2 regions of the Bradyrhizobium sp. 63_E2_N1_3 genome follow, and region 1 is predicted to be linked to the other one. Evidence: predicted binding sites of a transcription regulator. Region 1 holds the regulator's gene; the other holds the start of a gene.
What was found. The regulator LexA, encoded in region 1, represses DNA repair genes until DNA is damaged. The targets are predictions, from matches to a motif close to TGTTCNNNNTGTGTTCNG.
Positions count from the first base shown of each region.

Region 2: the regulator LexA is predicted to act here: its motif matches at 3,282-3,299, upstream of AB7531_RS21445 (single-stranded DNA-binding protein).

Region 1 is NZ_CP197235.1:4,347,942-4,355,214, forward strand. It holds gene AB7531_RS20670 (DUF2171 domain-containing protein) at 1-230, shown strand, start outside; gene AB7531_RS20675 (ComEC/Rec2 family competence protein) at 326-2,620, shown strand; gene AB7531_RS20680 (GAF domain-containing protein) at 2,630-3,571, opposite strand; gene AB7531_RS20685 (hypothetical protein) at 3,795-4,229, opposite strand; gene AB7531_RS20690 (hypothetical protein) at 4,422-4,667, opposite strand; gene lexA (transcriptional repressor LexA) at 4,875-5,576, opposite strand; gene AB7531_RS20700 (molybdopterin molybdotransferase MoeA) at 5,753-6,964, opposite strand; gene AB7531_RS20705 (hypothetical protein) at 7,196-7,273, opposite strand, start outside.
Region 2 is NZ_CP197235.1:4,511,852-4,519,124, forward strand. It holds gene AB7531_RS21425 (outer membrane protein) at 1-154, opposite strand, end outside; gene AB7531_RS21430 (outer membrane protein) at 344-1,090, opposite strand; gene AB7531_RS21435 (outer membrane protein) at 1,322-2,008, opposite strand; gene AB7531_RS21440 (outer membrane protein) at 2,242-3,003, opposite strand; gene AB7531_RS21445 (single-stranded DNA-binding protein) at 3,453-3,953, shown strand; gene AB7531_RS21450 (DUF2306 domain-containing protein) at 4,156-4,554, shown strand; gene gyrA (DNA gyrase subunit A) at 4,723-7,273, shown strand, end outside.

The DNA of each region.
Region 1 (7,273 bases):
AGAACATCGCAGAGCATATGGAAGTCATCGGCGCCGATGGCGTCCACATCGGCACGGTCGACAAGGTCGAGGGCCATCGCATCAAGCTGACCAAGAAGGACAGCGGCGAGGGCAGCCACAAGGGCCACCATCACTTCATCGACAAGGGCCTCGTTGCCGGTGTCGAGGGCAACAAGGTTCGGCTCTCGGCCAAGGCGGACGTCGCCGTGACGATGGAAGAGGAAAAGTAGGGGGCCGTTCGCTCCGTTCCTGATCCGTACCGCTATTCGCGCAGCCGCACGTTCCGGTAGCCTCCTGGCCTGTCGCGTATCGTAAGGTGCAGGGAATGGCGGAGCCGGGCCGGCCAGTTCGGTCCCAGGGGATCGCGGGGACTTGGATTGCGGGGACTTGGCCCGTCGGCCGAGCTGCATCCGCGGGCGGCCTCGCGCCGGCTGGGTTCGACCTCTGGACGTCGCTGGCCGGGACCCTGAGCGAATGGGCGCGCGCCGAGGCCGGCGCCGGGCGGTTGTTGCCATGGGTGCCGGTCGCGTTCGGCGGCGGCATCGCTCTCTACTTTGCCGCCGATCATGAACCGGTGCTGTGGGTCGTTGCCGCGACGGCCATCGCGCTCATGCTTGGCGCCGTGCTGTTGCGGCGGAGCCGGTTGTTTGCGCCGGCGATCATGATCGCGGCGGTCGCGGCCGGCTTTGCCACGGCGACCTGGAAGACGGCGCGGATCGCGCACACGGTGCTGGCAAAGCCGCTTTATTCCGTCTCGCTGTCGGGCTTCGTCGAGACCCGCGACATCCGCGAGCGCACCGACCGCTTCGTGCTGCGCGTCACCGCGATGGAGGCGCAGCGCAGCGACGTCAAGCTCGAGCGCGTGCGCCTCTCCGTGCGCAAGGGGACTGCGCCCGAGGTCGGCAGCTTCGTGCAGTTGAAGGCGCGGCTGTTGCCGCCGTTGTCGCCGGTGCGCCCCGGCAGCTATGACTTTTCGCGCGACATGTTCTTCCAGGGCATCGGCGCCTCCGGCTTCGTGATGGGCACGATTGCGGCATCGGTGCCGCCGGATGCCGGCGGCTTGCGGCTGCGTTATGCCGCCTTCATGCAGGGTCTGCGCGATGCGATCGACGCGCGCATCCGCGCCACGCTCGAGGGCGACAACCGGGCGATTGCGACCGCGCTGCTCACGGGCCGGCGCGACGCGATTACCACGCCCGTCAACGACGCCATGTTCATCTCGGGGCTCGGACATGTGCTCTCGATTTCCGGCTATCACATGGCGGTCGTCGCCGGCGTGGTCTTCTTCGCGGTGCGCGCGCTGCTGGCGTTGATTCCTGGAATGGCGGCCGGCTTTGCCATCAAGAAATGGTCGGCGGCCGCCGCGCTGGTCGCAGCCGCGTTCTATCTGCTGCTGTCGGGTGCGGAGGTCGCCACACAACGCTCGTTCTTCATGACGGCGGTGGTGTTGATCGCGGTCATGGTCGATCGCCGTGCCATCACCTTCCGCACGCTGGCTGTGGCCGCGCTGATCGTGCTCGCGGTCGCGCCGGAGGCGCTGGTGCATCCGAGTTTTCAAATGTCCTTCGCCGCGACGCTCGGACTGGTGGCACTGGTGCAGATCGGCATGCCGAACCTGTTTGCGTCGCCAGATCATTCCGCGACCGCGCGGGTTGCAATGTGGGGCGGGCGCGAGATCGCGATGCTGTTCCTGGCCTCGCTGATCGCGGGGCTCGCGACCACGCCCTATGCCGCCTTCCATTTTCACCGCGTGACGCCGTTCGGCGTGCTCGCCAACCTCGGGGCGATGCCGGTGGTCTCGGCCCTGGTGATGCCCGCGGGCCTGTTGGGCTTGATTGCAGCGCCGTTCGGACTCGATGGTCCGTTCTGGTGGCTGATGGGGATCGGCATCGACTGGATGGTTGCGGTCTCCCGCTGGGTGGCCGCTTTGCCGGGCGCGGTCGGCCGCATCTCGGCTTTCGGCATCGCACCGCTGATCGCGGCAAGCTTGGGGATCATCGTGATGGGCCTGTTGCGCACGCCGTTGCGCTGGGCCGGCGCGGTGGCGCTGTTGGCCGCGATCCTCTGGGGACTGTGTGCGCGGCAGCCCGATGTCCTGATCGCCGGTGACGGCCAGAGCGTCGCGGTGCGGGGCAGGGATGGGCACCTGCATCTCATCAGGTCGAGCAAGGACAGTTTTCTTCTGAAGGAATGGCTCGCCGCCGACGCCGATCCGCGCGACGCCGGCAGTGCCTCACTGGCCGCCGGCGTGTCGTGCGACGAGGCCGGCTGCGTGACGCCGCTCGCCGACGGGCGCCTGGTCGCGCTAGCCTTGCGCATCGATTCACTGGCTGACGATTGCAGCCGGGCCGCGCTGGTGGTGACGGCGCGGCCGGCGCCGCCGGATTGCGCGGCGATGGTTGTCGACCGTCAGCGTCTCGCAAGACAGGGCGCGCTGGCGCTGACCCAAAGCGGCGACGGCTTCGCGGTTCAGGCGGCGAAGGCAAGGGGGGCAGACCGTCCGTGGTCGCCGGCGGCCGCCGGCGAGGCGGATTTCGGCGCGAGCCTTGCGCCGCAGGCGGCGGCTCCCCGCAACCGCGACGCGACGCCATCGGAAGCCGACCTGCAGGCCGAGGATTGAGCGGACGGGTTACAGATACCAGGCCAGCACGGCGTCGAGCCTGGCGTTGCCGATAACCGGCAGGACGACCATCTGGCTCAGTCCAGAGGCGCTGGCCTGCAAGGCCGCGACCGAGCCGTCACGCGCGAGATCGTCGTTGAGTGCGGGCATGCCGGTGGCCCAGGCCCCGCCGATGCTGCCTTCGCCTTTGGCGATGGATTTCGTCGCATAGAGCGTGGCGAGGTCGGTCTGCGCGCTGCAATCGCCGGCGCGGAAGACCAGCGCCGAACGGGCCTCGTCCGGGACCCAGATCTCGAAGCGTCGCGCAATCGGGGTCGCCTGCGCGGAGAGAAATGTCAGCACCCAGGTCTGATCGGTGCCGGTCCGGTAGGGAACGCCGACGCCGAGATTGATTCCGACCTTGGCGGCGTCCTCCCAGCGCAGAAAACTCCTGGCATCGTGCAGGTCCTTGATGATCAGCGGCAGGCCGGCTTTCCAGATGCGGCCGGGCAGGCCGAAGCCGCGCGGAAATCTGGTATGGCGGGAGTTGAATTCGAACATGTCGGCGGTGCCGTAATAGCCGTCGACGAGCGCCATCTCGTGGGAGGTTTCGGCATCGTTGTGCCAAAGCTCGATCGCGCCGACATGGGCCTCGTCGTCGCCGCAGAACAGCACCATGACGGCCTGCAGGAACTCGCCTGAAAACACCGGCACCGCCACGCCGCAGGTCAGCCCGGCGGCGATGGCCTGATCGGTCCGCTTGAAGTAGGAATCGGTGAATCTGGTGAGGATCACGGGGTGGCCGCTGGCCCAGGCCTTGCCGGGAAGCCCCTCGTCATATCCGAAATGCAGATCCTCGCTCACGTCCCTGAACGCGGACAACCCTTCCCCGTAGAGGCCGCCGCCGAATTCCAGCCGCATCCGCGTGCGGTCAGGCACCCAGAGTTCAACGACGCGAATGAAGGTCTTCATCGAACGTGCCCGCCGCCTCAAGCCGCACCAAGCATCGGCCATTTGGCTGCGGAACGGACGTTCAAAATTCAGGCAGGACAGCGCAAACTTCGTGCGGTGGGAGACGCCACGGCTTGGTCCGCCCGATGGAGTTTCGCGGGACACAAACGACACCATCTCGCCGGCCTCGGCCGGCGATGGCGATTTCAATCCTGGCCCGACCTGCCGGCCGGGAATGGCTGCATCAGCCGATCGGCAGGCGGGTGATGGTTGTCCGGCTGTCGGTGATGGTCTGCGGCTTGTGCTCGCGCTCGCCGAGCGGCTGGGTCACCGGTAGCTGCAGCACGGTCGCGCGCTGGCCTTCGACCAGCTGCGTCACCAGCACGGATTTGCCGTCGGGGAATTCGATCGCATCATGATGGCGATCGGGAATGTGCGGATCGATCTTGCCGAACTTGCCGACGCGCGAATTGACGGTGCGCGTCCAGATCCAGCGATTGTCGTAGCGGACGTTGTCGGCGAAGGCGAGCTCCGTCCCCGGGAGCAGGCAGACCGCGACGGTCGGATCGGCCGCGGAGGCAAAGCCGCGCGTCGAGGTGCCGCGGAAGGTTGTCGTGACGATCGTCTCGCCGACTTCGGCGGGACGCGACGCGACGGCATGCAGGCTGTAGTCACACATCGGGTGCTCCTCATGCAGGGATAGCGACCCACGTCTCTTAATCGAGGCGCAGGCCTCTATCAGAGTGGAAATACCAAACGTTCTGCCGGGTTGTAGGCAAATCTACGGCTCGCCGCCGCAGGCCGCAATCACATTAACTTTCCCGAATCCACCAGGAACAAAGCCCGCCCCTTTGCATTCTGCAGGCGCGTGTCAGCGCCCCGGAGGCGCCGACCAGCCGGAATATTGCCAGCCCGGCCGCGACGGTTGGTCGACGGCGTCGAGGGCCTTGCGGACTTGCTCGCTCATGGCGGTATCCTTGCGGACATGGGGCCGCGATTGCGCGGCCAAGGCTTGCACGGCCAAGGCTTGCACGGCCAAGGCTTGCACGGCCAAGGCTTGCGACGCTGATGCTGCGATCAGCGCCACAGCAACTGTGCTCAGAACGATCCGGCGCATGACTTCTCCTCGAACCTGAAGGCCGCGAAGCAGGGCTGCTTCGCGCGGCGTGCCGAGGATTTACCGCTGGAGGAGGGGCCGGATAATCTGCGCGAAACCAGAAAGACTATCCAGCGGAAGCGGACAATCGTCCGCTCCAATCTCGGATCGGCGATGCCGATCGAAAGCGCGCGGGGCGCCCAATAACCGATACCGGCACGTCCGGTATCAATACTTCCGGTACAGCCCGATCAGCTTGCCCTGGATCTTCACCCGGTTGGGCGGGAGGATGCGGACCTCATAGGCGGCGTTGGCGGGCTCGAGCGCGATCGAGGCGCCGCGGCGGCGGAAGCGCTTCAGCGTCGCCTCCTCGTCGTCGATCAGCGCCACCACGATATCGCCGGTATCGGCGCTCTCGTTGCGCTGGATCAGCGCCATGTCGCCGTCGAGAATGCCGGCCTCGACCATGGAATCGCCGCGCACTTCGAGCGCGTAATGTTCGCCCGAGCCGAGCATGTCAGGCGGTACGCTGATGGTGTGGCTGCGGGTCTGCAAGGCCTCGATCGGCGTGCCGGCCGCAATGCGGCCCATCACGGGCACCGCGACGGGGCGCTCGCCCTCGTCCGCTGGCGGGCTGGAAGTCGTGCGGACCTTGCCGAGATTGCCTTCGATGACGCTCGGCGTGAAGCCGCGGCGGCTGCCGGCGGCGGCCTGAAGCTCGGGCAGCTTGATCACCTCGATGGCGCGGGCGCGGTTGGGCAAGCGCCGGATGAAGCCGCGCTCCTCGAGCGCGGTGATCAGGCGATGGATGCCCGATTTCGAGCGCAGGTCGAGCGCGTCCTTCATCTCGTCGAAGGAGGGCGGCACGCCGCTTTCCTTCAGCCGTTCGCTGATGAACCGCAGGAGCTCGTATTGTTTGCGCGTTAACATCTCGACCAAAATCCCCCGGTTGATGTCGTTCGATTCCGAGACGCTGAATTCAGCAGTAAGCCGCTACATTCTCGAAACAAATCATGAACGGACACTATATGTTCGATACATGTTCCGCAACTGCTTAATTTACCGTGAACGCGACAAAGTTCGCGGAACGCACGCGAACGAAGCGATCAGACGGGCAGTCGCAAGACCTCGCAAGGCGCGCCGGCTTCGGCCTTCGGCGCGAATGGCGCGCGCACGAGAAGTGCCTGTGCCGCAGCGAGATTCGCAAGCAGCGAGGAATCCTGGTGATTGACGGGGAGGGCGAGGAGCGTGCCGTCATCGCGCAGCTCGAGGCGTGCGCGCAGATAATCCTCGCGCTGGTCATTGGCGCCGACATCGCGGCCCAGCACCGCAGGTTCGCGGCGGTGATGAATCATCGAACGGCCCGAAAGCGCGCGAATCAACGGCACCATGAACAGGAAGCCGCAAACGTAGGATGACACGGGATTGCCGGGCAGGCCGATCACGCGCATCGCGCCGAGCCGCCCATTCATCATCGGCTTGCCCGGTCGCATCGCGATCTTCCAGAACGCCATCGAGATACCTTCGTCCCTCAGCGCCTGCTGGACCAGATCGTGGTCGCCGACAGAGGCGCCGCCGGTCGTGATCAGGATGTCGGCGCCGCTTTCCCGCGCGCGGCCGATGCCGGCCGTGGTGGCCTCCAGCGTATCGGCGGCAACGCCGAGGTCGATCGTATCGGCGCCCTCGCTGCGGGCGAGCGCGTGCAGGGCGTAGCCGTTGGAATAGACAATCTGGCCGTGGCCCGGCGTCGTACCCGGCATCACCAGCTCGTCGCCGGTGGCGAGGATCGCGACCTTCGGGCGTCGCCGGACTGGCAGTTGCGGGTAATTCATGCCGGCGGCGAGCGCGAGGTCGCGCTCGGTGAGCCGGGCCCCTTTGCGCAGCAGCACGTCGCCTTCCGAGAAGTCGACGCCGGCGGGGCGGATGTGCCGCCCCGTTACGGCGGCTTCCTTGATGGTGATGCGCTTGCCGTCCGCGATCGTGTCCTCCTGGATCACGACCGCATCAGCGCCATCGGGAACGACACCGCCGGTGAAGATACGCACGGCCTCGCCGGCGCCGACCGATCCCGCAAACGGGCGGCCCGCCGCGACCTCGCCGATCAGGGTGAGCTGGGAGTCGATCTTCGCCGCATCGACCGCGCGCACCGCATAGCCGTCCATTGCCGACATCGCCTGCGGCGGCTGCGTGCGCCGCGCCGCGACATCGCGCGCGAGCACGCGGTGGAAGGCTGCGTCGAGCGCGATCATCTCTTCAGGCAACGGCTCTGCGCCCGCCAGCACCGCGGCGAGCGCGTCGGAAACCGGCATCAGGGCCACGGGTGAAAACTCCTGCTGGGCCCGTTCGGGCAAATCGGCGGCGAGAGTTCTAGCCGAGTGCAGGCGCAGAGGCAAAACAGTGGCCGCGCAGGATGATTTATCCTGCGTCATCCGCTCTGCGATGAAGGGTGAGCATCAAGTCCGCCGCGGCATGATCCAGAAGGCGAGACAGACCGGTACGAGGATGGCCATGGCGAGGACGAGAAAGACGAGAGCCACGGCCAGCATCGGTCAGCCCCCCGGCTGCTTGTACGGACTGACGTCCGGCGCTGCGGGGCCCTGATCCTTGTCAGGCAGCGGGTCGGCCTG
Region 2 (7,273 bases), 160 kb from region 1:
CACCGTTGGCGCCGATGTAGAAGCCGCTCCAATCGTAGACCGCGCCGATCATCGGGGCAGGAGCTTTGGTGTAGGGGCTCGCCGCCAGATCGGCCGCCGAAACGGACGTGGTCATCGCGACTATGCCGGCGGCGGCAAGCATAAACTTGTTCAAGACGGACCCCCCAAGGGCAAAGTTGTTGCGATCTTCGATACAACCTTCGAGGTGCGACAGTCTGTCACCGGAGGGTCACAGCGCGCCGAAAAATGGAACTTGTCCGCAAGCGCTCGCGCCGTGCGCGCGAAAACAAAAAGGCCGGCGCAAGGCCGGCCTTTCGTAACGCGATGACGTCGGAGGCGACGCTTAGTACTTCGCCACGACCGGGCCGCCGAACGTATAGTTCACGCGAACAGTGCCCATATCGACGTCCTGCTTGATACGGTCGATGCGGTCGTTGATGCCGAGAATCGTGAACGAGTTGTTGCGCTTGCCCATGAAAAGATGGTCGTATTCGATCGCAACGGACCAGTTCGGCGCGAAGCCGAATTCGAGGCCGGTGCCGACCGCGCCGCCCCAGCGCGTCTCGCTTGCGCTGTCGAGGACCACGCCGAACGCCGAGCCGTTGTACTTGGCATGCGTGACCGCCGCGCCACCCTTCACGTACCAGAGCACGTTGTTCCAGGCATAGCCGACTTGGCCGGTGAACAGGCCAATCGCGTCGATCTTGGTCTCGTTGACCAGCGGAGCAAGCGCCACGCTCGTATTCGAGCCCTTCAGATTGGCCCAGTCGCCCTGGGCTTCAAGGCCGAACACCCAGTTGGCCGACTGCCAGCGATAACCGACCTGGCCACCGACGACGCCGCCTGTCGCATTGTGACAGCCTTCAGCCGTGTCCGGACCCGCAATGCCGAAGATGTTGTTGACATCCCAGCAGTTGCGGCTCGAGGCGCCGCCGCCGTTGATGCCGAGATAGAAGCCGGACCAGTTGTAGATCGAGGCCACAGCAATGGGCGCCTTGGTGTAGGGGCGGGCCGCCAAATCGGCCGCCGAGGCGGGAGCCAACGCGCTGAGTGCGAACAGACTGGCCGAGGCCAGCAAAACCTTCTTCATTTCAATTCCCCAGTTTCGTTTCTCTTTGTCGGCGAAAAACGGCCGACCCAATGACCCAATCGATGTCATTGCTCTACACCATTGAAGCCGAAGGTTGTGTCACCGGATGCCACAGCTCTTCCCGAAAAACGTTGGGAATCGGTTGGCCTGGATCTGGACGCGCGAAAACAAAAAGGCCGGCGCAAGGCCGGCCTTTCGTAACGCGGTGCGTTGGAAGCGAAGCTCAGTACTTCACTTCGCGACCACCGGGCCCCCGAAGTGATAGTTCACGCCGACCTGCACGGTGTGGAAGTTGAGCGTGCCGGTGGGCAGGGCGCCCGAGAAGTAGGTCTCGCCGCCGAGGCTGCGATAGAGGTACTCGCCCTTGACCGACCACTGCGGAGCGAAGAACGCCTCGACGCCCGCACCGACGGTCCAGCCGGAGTGCCACTTGCTGTCCGACGCGGTCAGGCCGAGAGCGGAGAGGGTGATCTTGTTGTCGATCCAGGCGTAGCCGCCGGTGCCGTAGAACAGGACCTGATTGACGGCGTAGCCGATACGGCCGCGCACGGTGCCCATGGCATCGGTCTTCGAGCTCGCCGTTGCGGTCACAACGCCGAATCCGGGAACAACAGTGGCGCCGGTCACCGAAGCGCTGACGTCAGCCCAGGAACCATCAGCCTCGACGCCGAACACGACGTTGCCGGTCTGCCAGTTGTAGCCGGCGGTGCCGCCGACGAAGCCACCCTTCATCTTCGGGTCGCCGGAACCGTTTTCCCAGGCGCCGCCGCCGACGATACCGAGGTAGAAGCCGGTCCAGTTGTAGACCGAGGCCACCGCCACCGGAGCCTTGGTGTAGGGGCGCGCCGCGAGATCAGCGGCTGAAGCCGGAGCAGCGAGAGCGAACAAACAGGCCGAAGCCAACAAAACCTTCTTCATTTTCAAACTAATCCCAGTCCCGGTTTCTGTTTTTGCCTTCCGTGCGTTCGGAAGGACATCGGACGCCGTGGTCCAACTGATGTCGTGCTTACATCAGCAAAGCCGCAAGTTGTGTCTCCCAAAAGCCACAATAATCGCAAAACGTAACGGTGACTGACCTATAATTCCCGTTGCCCACGCAAAAAGGCCGGCGCGAGGCCGGCCTTTGATCTCCAAGCGATCTCAGAGGGATATCAGTATCTTGCGATCATGGGGCCGCCCCAGCGGTAGTTCACGCGGACGAGGCCGATATCGACATCCTGGCTGATGCGATCGGAGCGTGTGGCGACGCCGAGCGGGGCGAAATTGCCGGATCCGGTGAAGCCGATGGTGCGGTTGCCGAGGAAGATGTGGTCGTACTCGAAGCCCACGGTCCAGTTCGGGGCGAATCCGAACTCGACGCCCGCACCCACGGTGCCGCCCCAACGGGTCTCGTTGGCCCGGTCGAACTCGAGGCCGCTGGCGACGTCGAAGCTGCGGTAGCGATCGCCGACGACGGCGCCGCCGCCCTTCACGTAGACCAGGACGTTGTTCCAGGCGTAACCGACCTGACCGGTAATCAGGCCGAAGGCGTTGATCTTCGAACGATCGCGCAGGCCGCTGATCGCACTGATGTTGTCACCCGAGAAATCGGCCCAGTTGCCCTGGCCTTCGAAGCCGAACACCCAGTTGGCTGACTGCCAGCGGTAGCCGACCTGGCCGCCGACCGTGCCGCCGGTCGCGTTGTGGCAGCCTTCGCCTACGAGAACGCCACCGCCGATATCGACGTCCCAGCACTTGTGGCTGGTGCCGCCGCCGCCGTTGATACCGATGTAGAAGCCGCTCCAGTCGTAGATGGTCGCGATCATCGGTGCCGGAGCCTTGGTGTAGGGACGCGCAGCGAGATCTGCCGCGCTTGCGGGAGCCGACAGCCCCAACGCGATTGCACCAATAGTACCAATCAAAATCTTATTCATTGCAGTCCCCCCAGTTTCTGACCGCTTTTCGAAGTCCCCGAAGCGGCTGATCAGGCGCGACGCCTATAAGAATCTAATTCCGCGGCAAGCGTAGCTTAGGCGGGAGGCGGAGTCCGTCTCCGGAATGCAACAGTCGGGCGGCATCTGAACTGCTTCTAACTTGATGAATGTTAAGCTGTTTCGCCGTCCTCAGGAATTCGGGGAAATTCCATTTGGCGCAGGCCGTCTTTGTGCCGCGCGGTGTCGTCTTGCCAACGCAACAAGGTGAGGGGTGTCATAAGAACAAATCTGGAACGAACCCGCCAGGGGTGCTATATATGGGGATAAGTGGAGGGGTGACGGGCCGATCCGTCCGCGCAAGCGTATAGGGTCGCGTCAACAGGTTGCAGAGGACGCGGGCGCGTCCCGGGCCTTCTAAAATTCAGTGGCATTCGGAGTGGAGAGCGGCGATGGCGGGAAGCGTCAACAAGGTCATTCTGGTTGGAAATCTCGGCAAGGATCCCGAAATCCGCCGCACCCAGGACGGGCGGCCGATCGCGAATTTGAGCATCGCCACCTCGGAGACCTGGCGCGACAAGAATAGCGGCGAGCGCAAGGAAAAGACCGAGTGGCATCGCGTCGTGATCTTCAATGAAGGGCTCTGCAAGGTCGCCGAGCAGTACCTGAAGAAGGGCGCGAAGGTTTACATCGAGGGCGCGCTCCAGACCCGCAAATGGACCGACCAGAGCGGCGCCGAGAAGTACTCCACCGAGGTCGTGCTCCAGGGCTTCAACTCGACCCTGACGATGCTCGACGGCCGCGGCGGCGGCGGTGGAGGCGGCAGCTTCGGCGACGAGCCGGGCGGCGATTTCGGCTCCTCCGGTCCCGTCAGCAGCGCGCCGCGCCGCGCTGTGGCCGCCGGCGGCGGCGGTGGCCGCAACAGCGACATGGACGACGACATCCCGTTCTGAGACGGGCGGGGGCGCTTCGCCCCTGATGTCACCTTGCTCGCGTAGAGCGACAGGTTTCCTTACGAATTGACGGGCAAGGCTCGGTTTTTCCGGGCTTGCCTCATGTGCTGCCTCAAGCCTTTGACGAGGCGTGATGTGAATGGTATTAACTTGATGTTAACCCTGTTCACATGGGTTGGCCGTCGATCGGAGAGACCCCTGCATGAGCGTTGCGCCGCTGCTTGAGGCCGCTCCAGCGATCCCGCTGCACGCCTTTGCCGCCATGGCCGCCTTCGTGCTCGGCCTTGTCCAGTTTGCTGCCCCCAAGGGAACGCTGCCGCACCGGACGATCGGCTGGATCTGGGTGGCGCTGATGGCGGTGGTGGCGGCCTCGTCGTTCTGGATCCACCAGATCCGTCTGGTCGGGCCGTTCAGCCCGATCCATCTCCTGTCGATCTTCACGCTGGTGATGCTACCGCTCGCGGTGTGGCGGGCGCATACCCATCGGGTCGCCGATCACCGGCGTATCATGATCATGACGTTCGTCGGCGCGCTCGTCATTGCCGGGCTGTTCACGCTCGTGCCTGGACGGATCATGCACCGGGTGATTTTCGGAGCCTAGGACGTGGTTCCCGGCGGCTCATTCCGGCTTCGCTCGAGGCAGTGGTGCTGAGCTCGTAAGTCTCTGGAAAAACAGTCGGAAAAACCGCTTCCCCAGACCTCGCAAGGGTGGTTATCAGGGGGGCGATGCGCTATATGATTCCCAGATAAAATCTCACCGGATTTCCCCTTGGCTGACGACGACAACAAGCCCGGCGACCAGCCGGCGCAACCCTCGGACATTCGTCCCGTTTCCATCTACGAGGAGATGAAGAAGTCCTACCTCGATTACGCGATGAGCGTGATCGTGGCGCGTGCGCTGCCTGATGCGCGCGACGGGTTGAAGCCGGTTCATCGCCGCATCCTCTACTCGATGAACGAGCAGGGGCACACGCCCGACAAGAAGTACGTCAAGTCGGCGCGCGTGGTCGGTGACGTCATCGGTAAATATCATCCGCATGGCGACCAGTCGATCTACGACGCCATGGTCCGGATGGCGCAGGACTTCTCGATGCGCGTGCCGCTCATCGACGGCCAGGGCAATTTCGGCTCGGTCGACGGCGATCCCCCGGCCGCCTATCGGTACACCGAAGCGCGACTGACGAAGGTGGCGTTGGCTCTGCTGGCCGACATCGACAAGGACACCGTCGACTTCCAGCCGAACTACGACAACAACGAAACCGAGCCGTCGGTCCTGCCGGCCAAGTTCCCGAACCTCCTGGTCAACGGGGCGGGCGGCATCGCGGTCGGCATGGCCACCAACATCCCGCCGCACAATCTCGGCGAGGTCATCGACGCCTGCGTCGCGTTGATCGACAATCCTGCGCTCACCATCGAGGAACTCATCAACATCGTTCCGGGACCGGATTTCCCGACCGGCGGCGTCATTCTCGGACGCGCGGGCATCCGCGCCGCCTACCACCTCGGCCGCGGCTCCATCGTCATGCGCGGCAAGGTCGCGATCGAGACCATCCGCAAGGAGCGCGAGGCGATCATCATCACCGAGATTCCCTACCAGGTGAACAAGGCGACGATGGTGGAGCGCATCGCCGAGCTGGTCAAGGAAAAGAAGATCGAGGGCATCGGCGACCTGCGCGATGAATCCGACCGCGACGGCTACCGCGTCGTCATCGAATTGAAGCGCGACGCCGTGCCGGATGTGGTGCTGAATCAGCTGTACCGATTCACGCCGCTGCAGACGAGCTTCGGCGTCAACATGGTGGCGCTCGACAGCGGCCGTCCGCGGATCATGCATCTGAAGGACCTGCTGGCGATCTTCGTCGACTTCCGCGAGCGGGTCGTCACGCGTCGCACCAAGTTCCTGCTCGCCAAGGCGCGCGATCGCGCCCACATCCTGGTTGGTCTGGCGATCGCGGTCGCCAATATCGACGAGATGATCCGCGTCATCCGGACCTCGCCCGACCCGACCACTGCCCGCGACACCCTGATGTCGCGCGACTGGCCGGCACGGGACGTCGAGGACATGCTGACGCTGATCGACGATCCGCGCCACCGCATCAGCGAGGACGGCACGATCCGGCTGTCGATGGAACAGGCGAGGGCCATTCTCGACCTGCGCCTTCAGCGCCTCACCGCACTCGGCCGCGACGAAATCCGCGACGAGCTCGACAAGCTCGCCGGCGAGATCGCCGACTATCTCGACATCCTGCGCTCGCGCGCCCGCGTGCTGGGCATCATCAAGACCGAGCTCGCCGAGGTGAAGGCCGAGTTCGCGACCCCGCGCCGCACCGTGATCATCGAGCAGGAGGGCGAGGTCGAGGACGAGGACCTGATCCAGCGCGAGGATATGGTCGTCACCGTCTCCCACGCCGGCTACGTCAAGCGCGTGCCGCTGTCGGCCTACCGGGCGCAGCGCCGCGGCGGCAAGGGCCGCGCCGGCATGCAGACCCGCGACGAGGATTTCGTCAGCCGCCTGTTCGTGGCGTCGACGCACACACCGGTGCTGTTCTTCTCGTCGCGCGGCCAGGTCTACAAGGAGAAGGTCTGGCGCCTGCCGATGGCCGCGCCGAACGCGCGCGGCAAGGCGCTGATCAACATCCTGCCGCTGGAGCAGGGCGAGCGCATCACCACCATCATGCCGCTGCCGGAGGATGAATCGACCTGGGGCAACCTCGACGTGATGTTCGCCACCACCGGCGGCAACGTCCGGCGCAACAAGCTGTCCGACTTCGTCGACGTCCGCCGCTCCGGCATCATCGCCATGAAGCTCGATGAGAATGAAGCGATCGTGGACGTGCAGATCTGCACGGAGCGCGACGACGTGCTGCTGACCGGCGCCGGCGGCCAGTGCATCCGCTTCCCCGTCCCCGACGTGCGCGTGTTTACCGGCCGCACTTCGATGGGCGTGCGCGGCATTGCGCTTGCCGAGGGCGACAAGGTGATCTCGCTGGCGATCCTGCGCCACATGGAGACCACCTCGGACGAACGTTCGGCCTATTTGAAGATGCGTCGTGCGGTGGCCGGCGAAGCCGTGGTCGACGAGGCTCCGGCGGATGCCGAGGCCGAAGAGACGACCTCCGGCAGCTTCCAGCTCCCGCAGGAGCGCTATGTCGAGATGTCGGCGGCCGAGCAGGTCGTGCTCACCGTCTCCGTCAACGGCTACGGCAAGCGGACCTCGTCCTACGAGTACCGCACCACTGGCCGCGGCGGCAAAGGCATCGTCGCCATGAGCGTCAACAACCGCAACGGCAATCTGGTGGCCTCATTCCCGGTGGAAGACG